4 regions of the Serratia sp. YWN4 genome follow, and region 2 is predicted to be linked to each of the others. Evidence: predicted binding sites of a transcription regulator. Region 2 holds the regulator's gene; each other region holds the start of a gene.
What was found. The regulator CRP, encoded in region 2, controls carbon source genes, mostly activating them, when cyclic AMP is high. The targets are predictions, from matches to a motif close to ATGTGANNNNNNTCACAT.
Positions count from the first base shown of each region.

Region 1: ACX9GT_RS08545 (beta-galactosidase) is a predicted target of CRP. The motif match lies at 2,174-2,191, and genes of this name have one in related genera.
Region 3: ACX9GT_RS25080 (PTS mannitol transporter subunit IICBA) is a predicted target of CRP. The motif match lies at 2,392-2,409, and genes of this name have one in related genera.
Region 4: yrbN (protein YrbN) is a predicted target of CRP. The motif match lies at 2,541-2,558, and genes of this name have one in related genera.

Region 1 is NZ_CM147696.1:1,812,164-1,816,968, reverse strand. It holds gene ptrR (putrescine utilization regulator PtrR) at 1-110, shown strand, start outside; gene ACX9GT_RS08555 (S-(hydroxymethyl)glutathione dehydrogenase/class III alcohol dehydrogenase) at 112-1,236, shown strand; gene fghA (S-formylglutathione hydrolase) at 1,253-2,095, shown strand; gene ACX9GT_RS08545 (beta-galactosidase) at 2,281-4,805, shown strand, end outside.
Region 2 is NZ_CM147696.1:368,039-372,843, reverse strand. It holds gene ACX9GT_RS01690 (MFS transporter) at 1-111, shown strand, start outside; gene ACX9GT_RS01685 (phosphoribulokinase) at 224-1,093, shown strand; gene ACX9GT_RS01680 (LysR substrate-binding domain-containing protein) at 1,257-2,165, shown strand; gene ACX9GT_RS01675 (OsmC family protein) at 2,168-2,575, opposite strand; gene crp (cAMP-activated global transcriptional regulator CRP) at 2,958-3,590, shown strand; gene ACX9GT_RS01665 (YccS/YhfK family putative transporter) at 3,646-4,805, shown strand, end outside.
Region 3 is NZ_CM147696.1:5,457,468-5,462,272, reverse strand. It holds gene ACX9GT_RS25090 (gamma-glutamyltransferase family protein) at 1-1,117, shown strand, start outside; gene ACX9GT_RS25085 (DUF3053 domain-containing protein) at 1,365-2,084, shown strand; gene ACX9GT_RS25080 (PTS mannitol transporter subunit IICBA) at 2,659-4,575, shown strand; gene ACX9GT_RS25075 (mannitol-1-phosphate 5-dehydrogenase) at 4,640-4,805, shown strand, end outside.
Region 4 is NZ_CM147696.1:4,935,730-4,940,534, forward strand. It holds gene yedE (selenium metabolism membrane protein YedE/FdhT) at 1-377, opposite strand, end outside; gene ACX9GT_RS22710 (DEAD/DEAH family ATP-dependent RNA helicase) at 521-2,464, opposite strand; gene yrbN (protein YrbN) at 2,454-2,534, opposite strand; gene nlpI (lipoprotein NlpI) at 2,652-3,536, opposite strand; gene pnp (polyribonucleotide nucleotidyltransferase) at 3,665-4,805, opposite strand, start outside.

The DNA.
Region 1 (4,805 bases), 1.4 Mb from region 2:
CCTGGTTATTGTGGCGGCGCGATGCGTTCGGGCCTAACGTCCGCGCATTGAAAGAACTGATAATTGAACAGGCTGAAACGATGGCCACTAAAAATACTGAGGAGAAGTAGAATGGAAATGATCAAAACCCGTGCGGCCGTGGCCTGGGGCCCGAACCAACCGCTGACAATCGAAGAAGTCGACCTGATGCCACCGCAGAAAGGCGAAGTGTTGGTGCGCATTGTCGCCACCGGCGTTTGCCACACCGATGCCTATACGCTGTCTGGCAAGGATCCTGAAGGGGTATTCCCGGCGATCCTCGGCCACGAAGGCGGTGGCATTGTGGAAGCGATCGGTGAAGGCGTGACCAGCGTGGCCGTCGGCGATCACGTGATCCCGCTCTACACCCCAGAATGCGGCGAATGCAAATTCTGTAAATCCGGCAAAACCAACCTGTGCCAGGCGATCCGCGCCACCCAGGGCAAAGGCTTGATGCCAGACGGCACCACTCGCTTCTTCAAAGACGGCAAGCCGATTTTCCACTATATGGGCACTTCCACCTTCGCGGAACGCACCGTAGTGCCAGAAATTTCGCTGGCCAAAATCAGCAAAGAAGCGCCGCTGGAAGAGGTCTGCCTGCTGGGCTGCGGCGTCACCACCGGTATGGGTGCGGTACTCAACACTGCCAAAGTGAAAGCGGGCGACACCGTAGCAATTTTCGGTCTGGGCGGCATCGGCCTTTCGGCGATTATCGGCGCTCAGATGGCCGGTGCAAGCCGCATCATCGGTGTCGATATCAACACCAGTAAATTTGAACTGGCGCGTAAGCTGGGCGCTACCGATCTGATCAATCCAAAAGATTACAGCAAACCGATTCAGGAAGTGATCGTTGAGCTGACCGGCGGCGGCGTTGATTTCTCCTTCGAATGCATCGGTAACGTCAACGTGATGCGTTCGGCACTGGAGTGCTGCCATAAAGGCTGGGGCGAGTCGGTAATTATCGGCGTCGCCGGTGCCGGTGAAGAGATCGCAACCCGTCCATTCCAACTGGTGACTGGCCGCGTCTGGCGCGGTTCTGCTTTCGGTGGCGTAAAAGGTCGCAGCCAGTTGCCCGGCATTGTGCAGCGCTATATGGATGGCGAATTTGCCCTGAATGACTTTATTACCCACACCATGGGGTTAGAGCAGATCAACGACGCCTTCGATTTAATGCATGAAGGTAAATCGATCCGTTCGGTGATCCATTTTGATAAATAAGCCAGGAGGCAGAGAGATGAGCACGTCATTAGAACTTCTCGAAGAGCACCGCATGTTCGGTGGCTGGCAACAGCGTTACCGCCACGCGGCGCACAGCCTGAATTGCAACATGACTTTCAGCATCTATCTGCCACCGCCGCGTGATGATAATCCACCGCCGGTGCTGTATTGGCTGTCTGGGCTGACCTGTAATGATGAAAACTTTACGCTGAAAGCGGGTGCCCAACGCATTGCTGCCGAGCTGGGTTTGGTGTTAGTGATGCCCGACACCAGCCCGCGCGGCGACGAGGTGCCCAATGATGCAGGTTACGATCTGGGCCAAGGGGCCGGTTTTTATCTCAACGCGACCCAGGCCCCTTGGGATCGGCACTTTCGCATGTATGATTACATCAGCGATGAGCTGCCCGCGCTGATTCAGCAGCACTTCAGCATCAGCGATCGTCAATCCATCTTCGGCCATTCGATGGGCGGCCACGGCGCGTTGATAATGGCATTGCGTAATCCACAGCGCTTCCGTTCCGTATCGGCCTTTGCGCCGATTGTTAACCCTTGTCAGGTTCCGTGGGGACGCAAAGCCTTTGCCGCTTACCTGGGGGATGACGAAAGCCAGTGGTTGCAGTACGACAGTTGCCACCTGCTGGCAAACGGTGCAGAAAAACTGCCTATTCTGGTGGATCAGGGGGATGGCGATCAGTTCCTGGCCGATCAACTGCAACCGGCGAAGCTGGCCGAACTGGCACGCCAGCTCGACTGGCCGCTAACGTTGCGTACCCAGCCGGGCTACGATCACAGCTATTTCACCATTGCCACGTTTGTGGAAGATCACCTGCGCTTCCACGCCGAGCATCTGTTCCGCTGATTATTTCGCCGGTTTGTGGCCGCATCCTGCGGCCACAAACAGCGATTCCCGCCCCCGTTTTACCGGGCTGCACCCCATTTGTGATCCTCTTCGCTTTACCTGCGTGAACGCCTTTACAACCGGATCTTTGCCCTTCATGTTACCCCACATCATGAACGCGTAACATTTTCAGCCAAGGTATCCTCATGAATCCTGTTGGTATTCCGTCTGCTCCTGCCTTATTAGCCTCAACTCTTGCCCGGCGCGACTGGGAAAACCCGGCCTGCACCCACTACAACCGCTTACCTGCACATCCGCCGTTTGCCAGTTGGCGTAGCGAACAACAAGCGAGATACGATCATCCTTCAGCACAGCGAACCTTGCTCAACGGTGCCTGGAAATTCAGCTATTTCACGCAGCCAGAAGCCGTGCCAGAACGGTGGTTGCAGCAAGATCTGAGCGATGCCGATACGCTACAGGTGCCGTCTAACTGGCAGATAGCCGGTTACGATGCCCCGATCTACACCAACATTACCTACCCGATCCCGGTTACGCCGCCCTATGTGCCGCAGCAGAACCCTACCGGCTGTTACTCGCTCACCTTTGAGGTTGCCGAAAGCTGGCTGCAACAGGGGCAGACGCGAGTTATTTTCGACGGCGTCAATTCGGCATTCTATCTGTGGTGCAACGGTATCTGGATCGGTTATTCGCAAGACAGCCGCCTGCCCGCCGAGTTTGATTTGAGCCACGCGTTACGGCCCGGTGAAAACCGCCTGGCGGTGATGGTGCTGCGCTGGAGCGACGGCAGTTATCTCGAAGATCAGGACATGTGGCGCATGAGCGGCATCTTCCGTGATGTCAGCCTGTTGCATAAACCCAGCAGCCATCTGAGCGATATTCAGTTGCGCACGCATCTGGCCCCCGGTTTTTATCATGCAGAACTGGAAGCACTGGTGCAGGTTCAATCGCCAACGGCGGGTTGTTCCGTGCGCGTTCAGCTTTGGCAAGGTGATCAGTTGACTGCCGTACACCAGCAACCACTCGGAAGTGAAATTATTGACGAACGCGGTTGCTATGACGATCGCACCACCCTGCGTTTGCCGGTTGCGCAGCCCGCACTGTGGAGTGCCGAACAACCTCACCTGTATCGCGCCGTGGTTTCCTTGCTGGCGGCCGACGATTCATTGATTGAGGCGGAAGCCTATGACGTGGGTTTCCGCCAAGTCGACATCAGCGACGGCCTGCTGAAGGTCAATGGCAAGCCCATTCTGATCCGCGGTACCAACCGCCACGAGCATCACCCGGAACATGGGCAAGTGATGGATGAAGCCACCATGTTGCAGGATATCCTGCTGATGAAGCGGCATAACTTCAACGCGGTGCGCTGCTCGCACTATCCTAACCATCCGCTTTGGTATCGGTTGTGCGATCGTTACGGTCTATACGTGGTGGATGAAGCCAATATCGAAACTCACGGCATGCAACCAATGAACCGCCTGACGGACGATCCGACATGGTTCCCGGCTCTGAGCGAGCGCGTCACGCGTATGGTGCAGCGCGATCGCAACCATCCCTGCATTATCATTTGGTCATTGGGCAATGAATCCGGCCACGGCAGCGCGCACGACGCCCTGTACCGCTGGGTCAAAAGCAGCGATCCAACCCGACCGGTACAGTACGAAGGTGGCGGAGCCGATACCGCCGCCACCGATATTGTCTGCCCGATGTATGCGCGCGTGGACCAGGACCAACCTTTCCCGCAGGTGCCGAAGTGGTCGATCAAAAAATGGATCGGCCTGCCGAATGAGCATCGTCCGCTGATCCTGTGTGAATATGCCCACGCGATGGGCAACAGCTTCGGCGGTTTTGATCGCTACTGGCAGGCGTTCCGTAAACATCCGCGCTTGCAAGGCGGCTTTGTCTGGGATTGGGTGGATCAGGCGCTGACCAAAACCGGCGAAGACGGCGTGCGTTACTGGGCCTACGGCGGTGATTTCGGCGATACCCCTAACGACCGCCAGTTCTGCCTGAACGGCCTGGTGTTCCCAGATCGCACTCCCCATCCCGCGCTGTATGAGGCACAGCGTGCGCAGCAGTTTTTCCAATTTCAACACCAGCCAGAAGCGCCGCTGACCCTTGATATCACCAGCGAATATCTGTTCCGCGCCACCGATAACGAACAACTGTTCTGGCGGCTGGAGCTGGACGGGCAGTGCATCGCGCAAGGCGATCTGCTGCTGGAGATCCCACCGCAGGGCACCCAACGGCTGGTGCTGGGTGAGATGCCGCAGGTGCAAGGCAAGGGTGAGCTGTGGCTGAATGTCGAAGTCCGCCAACCAAAGGCAACGGTCTGGGCCGACGCGGGCCATCGCTGCGCCTGGGATCAGTGGCGCTTACCGCACGCACTGGCGCTGCCTAATGTCAGCACTGGCCCACTGCCGCAGTTAGTCACTCATCCGGATATGGTTGAAATCACCCATGGCCAGCAGCGCTGGCAATTTTGCACCACCAGCGGTTTGCTCACCCAATGGTGGCGTGACGGTGAGCAGCAGCTATTGAGCCCGCTACAGGATCAGTTTGTGCGCGCACCGCTGGATAACGATATCGGTGTCAGCGAAGCGACGCGTATCGATCCCAACGCTTGGGTAGAGCGCTGGAAAAAAGCCGGTATGTACGCGCTGGAAAGCCAACTGCTGTCATTCAGCGCCGATACCCTTGAGCATGGCGTGCA
Region 2 (4,805 bases):
TCCGCATTCGGATATGATGCAACATTTTCTAACCTCTCACTGCTGCTTGGTGCGATGGCGGTGGTTACGGGTATCGCCGGGGGCCGCAAATTCCTGCGCCTCTCCATTTGAAATTAGACTTAATGGCAAACTGGGTATCTGCAACGTCAAGAAATAGAGGTATATTTCGTCGAGGACGAATCGAAGCCTTCTACCCTCGCACACTTAATGGAGTTTTCCACTTATGTCTGCCAAACATCCCGTCATTGCGGTGACCGGCTCCAGCGGTGCCGGTACCACTACCACCAGCCTGGCGTTTCGCAAGATTTTCCAGCAGTTGAATATTCGCGCCGCCCAGTTGGAAGGGGACAGTTTTCATAACTACACCCGGCCGGAAATGGATGCGGCCATCCGTAAGGCGCGCGATCTTGGCCGCCATATCAGCTATTTTGGCCCAGAAGCCAATAACTTCGGCCTGCTGGAACAAAGCTTTATCCAGTACGGCGAAAATGGCACCGGTCGTTCGCGCAAATATCTGCACACCTACGATGAAGCCGTACCCTACGATCAGGTGCCAGGCACCTTCACGCCGTGGGAGCCGCTGCCAGCCCCTACCGATGTGTTGTTCTACGAAGGGCTGCACGGCGGCGTAGTCGCCGATAAGGTCGACGTGGCCAAGCATGTCGATCTGCTGGTGGGTGTGGTGCCGATCGTCAACCTGGAGTGGATCCAGAAATTGGTCCGCGATACCGGCGAGCGTGGCCATTCCCGCGAAGCGGTGATGGATTCCGTCGTGCGTTCAATGGAGGATTACATCAGCTACATCACACCACAGTTCTCGCGCACCCATATCAACTTCCAGCGGGTACCGACGGTCGATACATCCAATCCATTTGCCGCCAAAGCCATCCCCTCGCTGGATGAAAGCTTTGTGGTGATCCACTTCCGCGGTCTGGATCAGATTGATTACCCTTATCTGCTGGCCATGCTGCAAGGCTCTTTTATCTCGCACATCAATACGCTGGTGGTGCCGGGCGGCAAAATGGGGCTGGCGATGGAGCTGATCATGGCACCGTTGGTGCAACGGCTGCTCGAAGGCAAAAAAATCGAATAACTCTTTTGGGCGCGGCCAATCACCGCGCTTAACCCTCTGTCATCCTGCACCAGCCACTCCCTCACAAACGACAAAAAATCATTAATGAATGATTTCTCATCGCCGATATTCCTTCTGCGGGCAAGGTGAAATTATCGTTTTAAGCGATTAAGGAGAGGCACAAATGCGCCAATTACCAAAGTTGCAGCAGCTAAAAGCCTTTCAGCAAGTGATACGCTGCGGCAGTATTCGTGGCGCTGCGCGCGCCTTGGCACAGTCTCAACCGGCGGTCAGCCGCTCTATCCAAGAACTGGAACAGACGCTGAAAACCCAGTTGATCGTGCGCAGCAGCAAGGGGATGACGTTGACCGAAACCGGCCACACTTTTGCTGTACGAATGCAATTAGTGATTGAGGAATTACAGCGCGCCACCGAGGAGATCCAACAGTTGCACCAGCATTCGCAGGGCAGCGTGGCGATAGGCTGCTCCTCGCTACTGGCCGTGACGGTACTCCCAGAACTGGTCGATCTCTTCAAGGCTTCCGCCCCGCAGGCCAATCTGCTGATCCGTGAAGCACAGCTCTCCACTCTGTTGCCAGCCTTGCACACAGGCCAACTGGATTTTGCCATCGGCACGGTGACCCCAGACATGCCGCTGCAACATTTAATCTGCACCCCACTGTTCACAGCCCCGTTTTGCATTATTGCGCGCCGCGGGCATCCTCTGGCACAGGCGACATCACTGGATGAACTGTACGGAGCCAAATGGCTGCTGCCAGAAACCGACATGGGTTATTATCAACAGCTGCAATCGGTACTCGGCAGCTTTTATCAGCAATTGACCAATAGGCCCATTCGTTCGGATTCGGCGGTATGCGGATTGAATATGGTGTTGGAGGCAGACTATCTGACCATTGTCGCGCGGGCGATGAACACGCCTTTCCATTTGCAGCAAAAACTGGTGACGTTGCCGATCGACAGCCTGCCGCAGGCGCAGTACTGCGTGCTGTACTCACAAAAATCGCCGCTAACCATCACGGCGCGGCGATTTTTGCATTTATTGAGCAACCACTGCCACAGTTACCTCTGGTAGCTTCAGGCAACGTCGCAGATTTCAAAGCTGTGGGTCACGCTGGCGGCCTTGCTCAGCATCAGCGAGACCGAGCAATACTTCTCGGCAGAGAGGTTAACCGCACGCTCAACAATCTTGTCGGTCAGCCCTTTGCCGGTGACGATAAAATGCAGGTTGATATGGGTAAACAGACGCGGTGCTTCTTCACGGCGCTCCGAGGTCAGTTTTACCTCACAGTCACGAACATCGTTACGGCCTTTTTGCAGGATGGCGACGACATCAATGGCGCTACAGCCGCCAACCGACATCAAGACCATTTCCATCGGGCTTGGCGCTTTATCGCCCGCGTTACCGTCCATTAATACCTGATGGCCGGACGCAGACTCACCCAAGAATGTCAGTCCTTCTACCCACTTAACTCTTGCCTGCATTTTGTACACTCCCGTTAATTTCTCAAAATCAGGGTACGCTTTCGCATAGAAACTGGCAACGGAACCTGATGCTAATCATGCTGAAGCGAGACAACACAAGACACCCGCTTCACTCTGTGCTACAAACAGAGCCGCAAGAACTCTTTCCAGGTCACCGATTTCAGGGAAATGTCCGAGGAAAGGACCCTATATTGGTATGTTAACAGAATGTAGCTTGCAGCACTTGGCGCAAGTTAATATGCTAAGGCACAAGCGTATTTCTATAACATGCCTCAAAACCTGTTGATAGCCACTCTATAAAACACCGGGCTATAAGCACGTTTTACAGGGAACTCTGACCCCTGTGATACAAGGCAGCGATAACAACAGAGGATAACAGCGAATGGTTCTCGGCAAACCGCAAACAGACCCGACTCTTGAATGGTTCCTGTCTCATTGCCATATCCACAAATATCCATCAAAGAGTACGCTGATTCACCAAGGTGAAAAGGCCGAAACGCTCTACTACATCGTGAAAGGCTCCGTGGCGGTGCTGATCAAGGATGAAGAAGGCAAAGAGATGATTCTGTCCTACCTTAACCAGGGGGATTTCATCGGCGAGCTTGGATTATTTGAAGAAGGCCAGGAGCGCAGTGCCTGGGTTAGAGCGAAAACAGCCTGTGAAGTGGCTGAAATTTCCTATAAGAAATTCCGCCAGTTGATTCAGGTTAATCCGGATATCCTGATGCGCCTGTCTGCGCAGATGGCAAACCGCCTGCAAATCACCTCAGAGAAAGTGGGTAACCTCGCCTTCCTTGACGTTACCGGCCGCATTGCACAAACCCTGCTGAACCTGGCGAAACAACCCGACGCCATGACTCACCCGGATGGCATGCAAATCAAGATTACCCGCCAGGAAATTGGTCAAATCGTCGGTTGCTCACGTGAAACCGTCGGTCGTATTCTGAAAATGCTTGAAGATCAAAACCTGATTTCTGCCCACGGCAAAACTATTGTCGTTTACGGCACGCGTTAATTATTGAAGAAACGGCGTAGCGATACGCCGTTTTTTTTAACTCCCCCCATTCATCATGTGGCGGCGCCTGATCTACCACCCGGAAGTCAACTATGCACTGCGGCAAACGCTGGTGCTGTGCCTGCCGGTGGTTTTCTTCCTGCTGATGGGCAACCTGCAACTCGGCCTGCTGTTCTCTCTGGTACCTGCCTGCTGCAACATCGCCGGGTTGGATACGCCGCACAAACGCTTTTTCAAACGTCTGGCCGTTGGCGGCTCCCTGTTTGCTCTCAGCAGTTTGCTGCTGCAACAGGCGCTGCTGTGGCATATCCCGTTACCCTTACTGATGCTGGCAATGGCGCTGTTGCTGGGCGTCAGCGGTGAAATCAGCCCGCTGCACGCACGTCTGCTGCCCGCCGCGCTGGTCGCCGCCATCTTTTCTCTCAGCATGGCCGGACACGTGCCGATCTGGCATGCGCCGCTGCTGTATCTGGTCGGCACCGCCTGGTACGGGCTGTTCACCTGGTTCTGGTTCAAACTGTGGAAAGAGCAACCGATGCGCGAATCCCTGAGCCAGCTCTATATCCAGTTGGCAGACTATTTCGAAGCCAAATATTCGCTGCTGACCCAGCACATCGATCCAGAAACTGCACTGCCGCCGCTGCTGCAACGCCAGCAAAAAGTGATGGATCTGATCAGCCTGTTATATCAGCAGTTGAACTTTCTGCCCCATGCCAATAATCAGGAGCAAAAACGCCTGCAACGCACTTTTCAGGTGGCACTCGATCTGCAAGAACACATTACCGTCAGCCTGCATCAGCCAGAAGAAGTGCAAAAACTGGTGGAACAGAGCCAGGCCGAAGCGATTATCCGCCGCAACGCTCAGGTAATTGCCGGGCGTTTGCGCATCGTGGCCAACGATATTCTCTATCACCGGCGTTCAGCGCGTTTCAGTATGAAGAATGAGCTGGCGGCGCTGGAAAAGGTGGCCACGCAGCATGCCGAAAACCCGGTGGGACAGTTCTGTTTTTACCACTTCAGCCGCATCGCCCGCCTGTTACGCAGCCAGCGTCCACTGTATCAGCGCGATCTGATGGCCAACCAGGCGCGATTACCGTTCTGGCCCGCGGTGGTGAGCTATCTGTCGTTGAAGTCCAACGCCCTGCGCAATGCCGCCCGGCTGGGCATCATACTGGCGGTGGGCAGCAGCCTGGGTATGATTTTCAACCTGCCGAA
Region 3 (4,805 bases), 450 kb from region 2:
TAGCAAGCTGCGCGATCAGCCCGGTTTTAGCGCCTGCTTCGCGCCAAACGGCAAGCCGCCGCGTGCCGGTGAGCTGTTCCGTAACCCGGATCAGGCTAATTCGCTGGAAAAAATTGCTGCTACTCAGGGTGAAGCGTTTTACCGTGGCGAGTTGGCGGAAAGGATGGTGGCTTTTGCCCGCGAGCATAATGCGGCGCTGAGCATGGACGATCTGAGAAATCATCGGGCTGATTGGGTTGAGCTGATATCGCGTCCGTTTGCCGGTGGCTCGGTGCATGAGTTGCCGCCTAACGGCCAAGGGATCGCCACGCTGATTGCGTTGGGCATTCTTGAACAGTGGGATATTGGCCGTTATCAGCCGGATTCCGTGGCGTGGCTGCATTTGTCGATCGAGGCCATGAAGCTGGCGCTGGCGGATCTCGAACGTTACGTGGCTGACGAACAGCACATGGAGTTCCCTGCCGAACTCCTGTTGAGTGACAGCTATCTGAAAACGCGTGCGGCGCTGATCGATCCGCAAAAAGCCGGTGACTTTACCTTTGGCGCGCCGACGCAGAGCGGCACGGTATATCTTTCTACCGCCGATGCAAATGGCATGATGGTGTCATTTATTCAGTCCAACTATATGGGCTTCGGTTCAGGCGTAGTGGTGCCGGGCACCGGCATCAGCCTGCAAAACCGTGGCGCTGGTTTTTCTTTGGATAAACAACACCCGAACGTGGTGGCCGGTAATAAACGCCCGTTCCATACCATTATTCCGGCATTTGCCCTGGACGGTAACGGGCAGCCGCTGATGTCGTTTGGCGTAATGGGCGGGCCGATGCAGGCGCAGGGGCATTTGCAGATGGCGCTGCGTATTATGCTGCATAAGCAGAACCCACAGGCGGCGATCGACGCACCGCGCTGGCGGATCGTCGCCGGGCGTGAGGTGATCGTGGAGCCTTCGATGGATCGTAATACGCTGGCGGCGCTGCGGGCCATGGGCCATAACGTGGTGCTGGAAGATCCGCTGCAAACCTACAGCTTCGGCGGGGCGCAGGCGATTATCCGCGATCCGCAAGGGTTCTATATTGCAGCGACTGAAAGCCGCAAAGACGGGCAGGCGCTGGTGTTTTAGCGGCTATCAGGGCCGGAGAGATCCGGCCCTATTTCTCTGGCATTGTTACCTTCATACCCATATCCCTCCCAGCAAAATGAAACACAATGTAGCCAGAAAGCCGAATCGCGTATCGCATCGCATTCAGTTGATCTATTCTTATAGCCCCCGAAGCATCTGTTGGTCGAGATGAGGGGGAGAGGCGCATGGAGAGCAGTAAAGGGTATGGAGCCTGATAAAAGAGACGTTTAAACAGGAGTTATGTCACATGGCGGTAGGGATCCAGAGCAGAGGTTTCGCGCGTTGGTTGGCACCGGTGTTGGCATTGTTGGTGGTTATGCAACTGACCGCCTGCGGCGATAAAGAGCCAGAACAACGCAAGGCATTCGTTGATTACTTACAGAATACGGTTATGCGCAGCGGCGTGAGCATCCCGACGCTGAGCGAAGATCAGAAACAGAAATTCGGCAGCTATGCCGGTGATTACGCCATTTTGGTCGGTTTTTCCCAGCAGTTGTCGAAGTCGGTTGATGCCAGCCTGACTCCGGTGCTGGATCAGATTAACCAGATCCACACCGCGCAGGATTACATGATCAAGCGCGATAACCTGAAGCAGTCGGTGGGCGCGTTAAACCTGTTAGGGCAGCAGATCCAGTCGGCAAAGTCGCAGGCGGATACCGCGCGTGCGGCATTGAAACAGCCGGACGATCTGAAAGCGGTTTACAATCAGGCGTATGACAAAATTGTCACCGCACCGGCCAATGCCTTAATGCCAGCCATTCCAACTACGGCCAGCTTCGTGCAGGATCTGGTGCAGGTTGGGGATTTCCTCCAGGCGCAGGGCAATCAGGTCAGTTTCAACAATGGCGGCGTACAGTTCCGCAGCCAGCAGCAGGCAACGCAGTACAACACCATGATGGCTAATCTGGTGGCTAAGCAGCCCGATTTTCTGAACGCACAAAAAGCCGTGCAGGCGGTAATGCAATAAGGCGAAAACGCCGCTGTGTATTGAACGATGTGGGTGGGCCAACGTGTTGGCCTACCCACATAACGCCCATTTTTTCTCATGACTTGCCACACTTCCCCTCTGCACTTCTGTACTACACTTCAACTAGGTGGAATACCGCCGAACCATCAATTCTTTTAATGTAGTTTTCTTTCATTCGCTCCACGGTTAATGGCTGGCGGAGTGCGTGCCCACAGGGAAGATGCGCTTTCTGGTTATTTTCTGGTTAGCGTATGTAAAATAAATTGTGATTAAAGTCACAATTTAAGAACAAACACCCGAGGTAAAAATGTGATTTATGTCTCATTTTTCCTGTGTTTTGTGTGATTAACAACCTGCTGTGCTTTTTTTACACTGGATAAATGTGACTTATATCACTATAAACGCCTGATCATAGGGGTTTTATGTGTGATGTGAATCACAAATTTGTCGAGAGGTTCGCGCAGTAAAAAGAGCGTGGTAGAGTCCGTTTCGCATACAGCATCAACATGGCTGGAACGTTACAACAATTATCACGCGCTCTTATTGTCAGCGCGTAACAATAGGGGTGTGTTTTATGTTTTCACCAGATATCAAGGTTAAAGTGCAAAACTTTGGCCGCTTCCTGAGTAATATGGTGATGCCCAACATTGGCGCATTCATCGCCTGGGGTATCATCACCGCGCTATTCATTCCTACCGGCTGGTTGCCTAACGAAACGTTAGCCAAGCTGGTTGGCCCAATGATCACCTATCTGCTGCCACTGCTGATCGGTTACACCGGCGGTAAACTGGTGGGCGGCGAGCGCGGTGGTGTGGTGGGGGCTATCACCACCATGGGCGTGATCGTCGGGGCCGATATGCCGATGTTCCTCGGCGCCATGATTGTTGGCCCGCTGGGTGGCTGGGCAATCAAACATTTTGACCGCTGGGTAGACGGTAAGATCAAAAGCGGCTTTGAGATGCTGGTGAACAACTTCTCCGCCGGTATCATCGGTATGCTGTTGGCGATCCTCGCTTTCCTTGCCATTGGCCCATTGGTCGAAGCGTTGTCCAAGATTCTGGCGGCTGGCGTGCATATCATGGTGGTCAACAACCTACTGCCATTGACCTCGATCTTCGTTGAACCGGCGAAAATCCTGTTCCTGAACAACGCCATCAACCACGGTATCTTCTCGCCGCTGGGTATCCAGCAGGCTACCGAAGCCGGTAAGTCAATTTTCTTCCTGATTGAAGCCAACCCAGGCCCGGGTATGGGCGTGCTGATGGCTTATATGTTCTTTGGCCGTGGCAGTGCCAAGCAGTCTGCGGGCGGTGCGGCAATCATCCACTTCCTGGGCGGTATCCATGAGATTTACTTCCCATACGTGCTGATGAACCCACGCCTGATTCTGGCGGTTATTCTGGGCGGTATGACCGGTGTGTTCACCCTGACCGTGCTGAACGGCGGCCTGGTTTCCCCTGCTTCTCCAGGTTCTATTCTGGCAGTGCTGGCCATGACGCCAAAAGGTGCCTACTTCGCCAACCTGGCGGCGATCTTCGCAGCCTTCCTGGTTTCCTTCCTGGTTTCTGGCTTCCTGCTGAAAACCTCGAAAGTGAAAGAAGAAGACGACCTGGAGGAAGCGACCCGTCGCATTCAGGACATGAAAGCACAGTCCAAAGGTGGCAAAGCAGCGAACGCAGCGGCAGACGGCGATCTGAACACCGTGCGTAAAATCATCGTAGCCTGTGACGCCGGTATGGGTTCCAGCGCCATGGGTGCCGGTGTGCTGCGCAAGAAAGTAGCAGACGCCGGGCTGAAACATATCTCCGTGACCAACTGCGCGATTAACAGCCTGCCGGAAGATGTGGATCTGGTGATTACTCACCGCGATCTGACCGAGCGTGCGATGCGCCATGCGCCGCAGGCCCAGCATATTTCGCTGACCAACTTCCTCGACAGCCAGTTGTACAACGATCTGACCGCGCGTCTGGTGGCGGCCAACAAAACCAGCGAAACCGATCAGAAAGTGATCGCCACGTTGGACGACAGCTTTGAAGCCGGTGAGCAGAACCTGTTCAAACTGAGCGAAAGCAACGTATTCCTCAATCTGCATGCCACCGACAAAGAGCAGGCAATACGCTTTGCCGGTGAGCAACTGGTGAAAGGCGGCTACGTTGAGCCTGAGTATGTTCCGGCGATGCTGGAGCGTGAGAAGCTGACTTCCACCTATCTGGGCGAGTCGATTGCCGTGCCACATGGCACCATCGAAGCCAAAGACCGCGTGCTGCGCACCGGCGTGGTGTTCTGCCAGTATCCGCACGGCGTGCGTTTCGGTGACGAAGAAGATGAAGTGGCGCGCCTGGTGATTGGTATCGCGGCACGCAACAACGAGCATATTCAGGTGATCACCAGCCTGACCAATGCGTTGGATGACGACAGCGTGATTGAGCGGTTGGCGAATACCACCAGCGTGCAGGAAGTGTTGGATCTGCTTGGCGGCAAGAAAGCCTGATAAAACAGAATCATTTTAAAGGGTGCAGCTTGCTGCACCCTTCTCCATTAATAAAGGTAGGACTATGAAAGCATTACACTTCGGGGCCGGGAATATCGGCCGTGGTTTTATCGGCAAGCTGCTTGCTGATGCACATGCCGAACTGACTTTTGCTGACGTTAACCAGACGGTGCTGGATGAGCTGAACAAGCGCAAAAGCTACCAGGTTCATGTAGTGGGTGAGCAGGCGC
Region 4 (4,805 bases), 970 kb from region 2:
GCGCCGAAACCGGCAATAATGCCGCCCAACAGCGCCTGTGCAATACGGATACGGTGCTGTGGCATGCGCAGCTTGACGTTATTCGCCCACAGCGCGGCGGCGATACAACCGGCAAACATGCCGATAATCATCCGGCCATCGATACGCTCGAGCGGTGAACCTTGCAGGCCAATCACTTTGAAATAACCCCACTGCTCCGGCTGAAAACCCAACCATTGCAACACGTGGCCACCCCAGCGGGTGAACTCACCGGTCACCGCCCAGAAAGTGCCCGTCATGCCAAAGTAATAGGTAGAAAGGATCCCGGCGGCCATCACCGCCGGTAAAGGCGCCCAAAAACGCACCAGATACTGAGATTTGAATTGCTGCCAGCTCATGGCATCTCCCGTGCATGACATCCGTAAAATAAACCTTGCGAATCATACGCCATTTAACGGCATAAATTAGGATTTCGAACATAAAAAAACCAGCCCGAAGGCTGGTCTCTGATGCGATTAACCGCGAGCGGTTAAATCAGCAATTATGCATCACCGAAACGGCGACGTGGTGCAGCAGGTGCCGCATCGTCACGGCGTGGTGCTGGCTTGCCGCCACGGCGTTCACCACCGGCAGCATTACCACCTTCACGACGCTCACCGAAAGAACGACGCGGAGCAGCAGACCCTTCACGGCGCTCGCCATTAAATGGACGAGCAGCACCGCCACGACGCTCACCGCCGTTACCGCCAGCAGGACGCTCACGGCGTTCATGTGGCTGTGCATCGCCCAGCAATTGCATGTTCATCGGCTTGTTCAGAATGCGGGTACGAGTGAAGTGATTCAGGATCTCGCCCGGCATACCTTTCGGCAGTTCAATGGTGGAGTGGGAAGCAAACAGCTTGATGTTACCGATGTAACGGCTGCTGATATCGCCTTCGTTAGCGATAGCGCCAACGATATGACGAACTTCTACCCCATCATCACGGCCCACTTCAATGCGGTACAACTGCATCTCACCAACGTCACGACGTTCGCGACGTGGACGCTCAGCGCCATCACGGCTATCTGGGCGTGCACCGTCTGGACGTGCGTCACGGCGACGCTCGCCGCCACGTTCGTCACGATCGTTGAACTCACGACGCTGACGTGGTTTGAACACCGGATCCGGTGGCAGGATCAGAGGACGTTCGCCCTGAGCCATTTTCAGCAGTGCTGCGGCCAAGGTTTCCATATCCAGATCTTCTGCCGGTTGCAGTTTAGCCAGCAGTGCACGGTACATATCCAGATCGCTGCTTTCCAACTGCTGCTGCACTTTAGCGGCAAACTTGGCCAGACGGCGCTCACCCAGCAGTTCTGCGTTCGGCAGCTCTACTTCTGGAATGGTCAACTTCATGATGCGTTCGATGTTGCGCAGCAGACGGCGTTCGCGATTTTCCACGAACAGCAGCGCGCGGCCAGCACGGCCAGCACGGCCGGTACGGCCGATACGGTGAACGTAAGACTCTGAATCCATGGGGATGTCATAGTTCACGACCAGGCTGATACGCTCAACGTCCAGACCACGGGCTGCCACATCGGTGGCGATCAGGATATCCAGGCGGCCATCTTTCAGGCGTTCCAGAGTCTGCTCACGCAGAGCCTGGTTCATGTCACCGTTCAGTGCAGCACTGTTGTAACCGCTACGCTCGAGCGCTTCGGCCACTTCCAGAGTCGCGTTTTTAGTACGCACGAAGATGATCGCAGCGTCAAAATCTTCTGATTCCAAGAAACGCACCAGCGCTTCGTTTTTACGCATGCCGTGCACAGTCCAGTAGCTCTGGCTGATGTCCGGGCGGGTAGTCACACTTGACTGAATGCGCACTTCCTGCGGATCTTTCATAAAGCGACGGGTAATACGACGAATCGCTTCCGGCATGGTGGCAGAGAACAACGCGGTCTGATGCTCAGCCGGGATCTCCGCCATGATGGTTTCTACGTCTTCGATAAAGCCCATGCGCAGCATTTCGTCGGCTTCGTCCAGCACCAGGCCTTTCAGGCTGGAGAGGTTCAGGGTGCCGCGCTTCAGGTGATCCAGCAAGCGGCCCGGAGTCCCTACCACAATTTGTGGACCCTGGCGCAGAGCGCGCAGTTGCACGTCATAACGCTGGCCGCCGTACAGGGCCACCACGTTCACGCCATGCATGTGCTTGGAAAAATCGGTCATGGCTTCAGCAACCTGAACCGCCAGTTCGCGGGTCGGTGCCAGCACCAGGATTTGCGGTGCCTTCAGCGCTGCATCAAGGTTGTGCAGCAGTGGCAACGAGAACGCTGCCGTTTTACCACTCCCGGTCTGCGCCATGCCCAGCACGTCGCGGCCGTTCAACAGGTGAGGAATACACTCAGCCTGGATCGGTGATGGTTTTTCGTAGCCCAGATCGGTCAGGGCGGCGATGATTGGAGCAGACAGCCCCAGGTCAGCAAAAGAGGTTTCAAACTCAGTAGTCATGTACACGTGCCTCATTAATAATGGCAGCCAGTCTACATAACTCGTCGAGAAAATTTTCAGTCATTTTCATTGAAAAGTGTGAACCGGCTCAAATTAGATTGTAAAACAGACAAAAAAGCCCTCGCCCGTTAAGGCGATTACTCTGGTTAAAAAACCAATGTAATTCAGGCTGATAAATGTCCGTCAGCTATTGCTGGTCCGATTCCGATAGGTCGTCTTGTTCTTGGCTCAACATCGCCAATTCCAACAATGCATAGCGGTGCTCAACAAAGTTATGAACGTTGTTAGCTACCGTCAGTTTGAACAGCGCCGAAGCGGTGTCCTTGTCCCCCAGACTCAGGTAATGCTTACCTAAATAGAAGTCAGTTTCACTGAGATGCTCAGCGAGCGAAGTGTTATCCGTTGCATCTGCCTTGAGGCGTTCCATCAGCGTTTTTTCGCTGATTTTGCCCAGGTAGAATTCGACAATATTCCATCCCCATTGCCCTCGGTTCGCTTTGTCATAACGCTGCTGGAGCGCTACGGTAGCTGTCTTGGGATCGATTTCTCTTTCCACCAGATAAAGCCACAACGAACGGAAGGGATCATTTGGATCGTCTTGATAAAACGCCTGCAGATCATCCTGCGCTAACGGGAAGCGACCACCATAATACAGTGCGATGCCCCGGTTTAAACGCGCGTAATTGTAAGTTGGATCAAGCTCTAGTACAGAATCAAACGCTTCATAGGCAGCATCAAAATTGCCTGCCTGCGTAAAGTAAATGCCCAGGTAGTTGAAAACTTCCGGCATATCAGGACGTATCGCCAGCGCTTGCGAGAAATCATTGCGCGCCAGTGCACGTAGCCCGAGGCTATCATACAGCACACCGCGCTCATATAAAAGCTGCGCACGCTCATCGTCCGTCAGTGCCCGGCTGGCAAGTATTTGTTCCATGCGCGCCAGGATCACTTCCTGCTGCAGTGTTGGCTGCAACGGGATAGCCAGAACTTCGTCTTTACGCCAATCATGGTTGCTGCATCCTGCCAGCATGAGTGCTGTCGCAACATAACACCAGCGCAAGAAAGGCTTCATTTCCCACTCCCGAAGACAAACATTGGATGAACGTCCTGTCCTCCGCTTGCTAATACGCGGATATCCTACCCACGTGATAAGAACAGCTCCCAACCCCACGGCGAGGAGCTGTAAAACTTATGATACAGTTACTCTGCTTCAGGAACCGGTGCGGCAGCCGTTTCTGGCGCTGTCGCTTCTTTGATGCTCAGGCGCACACGGCCCTGGCGATCAACTTCCAGTACCTTAACCGGCACTTCCTGGCCCATCTGCAGATAGTCGGTCACTTTCTCAACGCGCTTGTCAGCGATTTGAGAAATGTGTACCAGACCTTCTTTACCGCCGCCGATGGCCACGAAGGCACCGAAATCAACGATACGGGTCACTTTGCCCTGGTACACACGGCCAACTTCGATCTCAGCGGTGATCTCTTCGATGCGACGAATAGCAAATTTCGCTTTCTCGTTGTCGGTAGCAGCAATTTTCACTGTACCATCATCTTCAATTTCAATGGTAGTGCCGGTCTCTTCGGTCAACGCACGAATGACAGAACCGCCTTTACCAATCACATCTTTGATCTTGTCTGGATTGATACGGATAGTATGGATACGCGGTGCAAACTCAGAGATATCGCCACGCGGCGTGCTGATCGCCTGTTCCATCACGCCCAGAATGTGCAAGCGCGCACCCTTAGCCTGATTCAGAGCCACCTGCATGATTTCGCGGGTGATGCCTTCGATTTTAATATCCATCTGTAGCGCGGTGATACCTGCACGGCTACCGGCCACTTTGAAGTCCATGTCGCCCAGGTGATCTTCGTCACCCAGAATGTCAGACAGCACCACAAAGTTGTCTTGTTCTTTCACCAGGCCCATCGCGATACCCGCAACCGCAGCCTTGATTGGCACACCGGCATCCATCAGCGCCAGAGAAGCGCCACAAACCGAAGCCATGGAAGAAGAACCATTGGATTCAGTGATTTCAGACACCACACGCACGGTGTACGGGAAATCTTCCGGTTTAGGCATCATCGCCAATACACCGCGTTTCGCCAGGCGGCCGTGACCGATTTCGCGACGCTTAGGTGAACCTACCATACCGGTTTCACCCACGGAGTACGGAGGGAAGTTGTAGTGGAACAAGAAGTTATCGGTCTTCTCGCCCATCAGTTCATCGATGTTCTGTGCGTCACGCGCAGTACCCAGAGTGGCGGTAACCAGCGCCTGAGTTTCACCACGGGTGAACAGGGCTGAACCGTGAGTACGCGGCAGCACGCCGGTGCGCACGTCC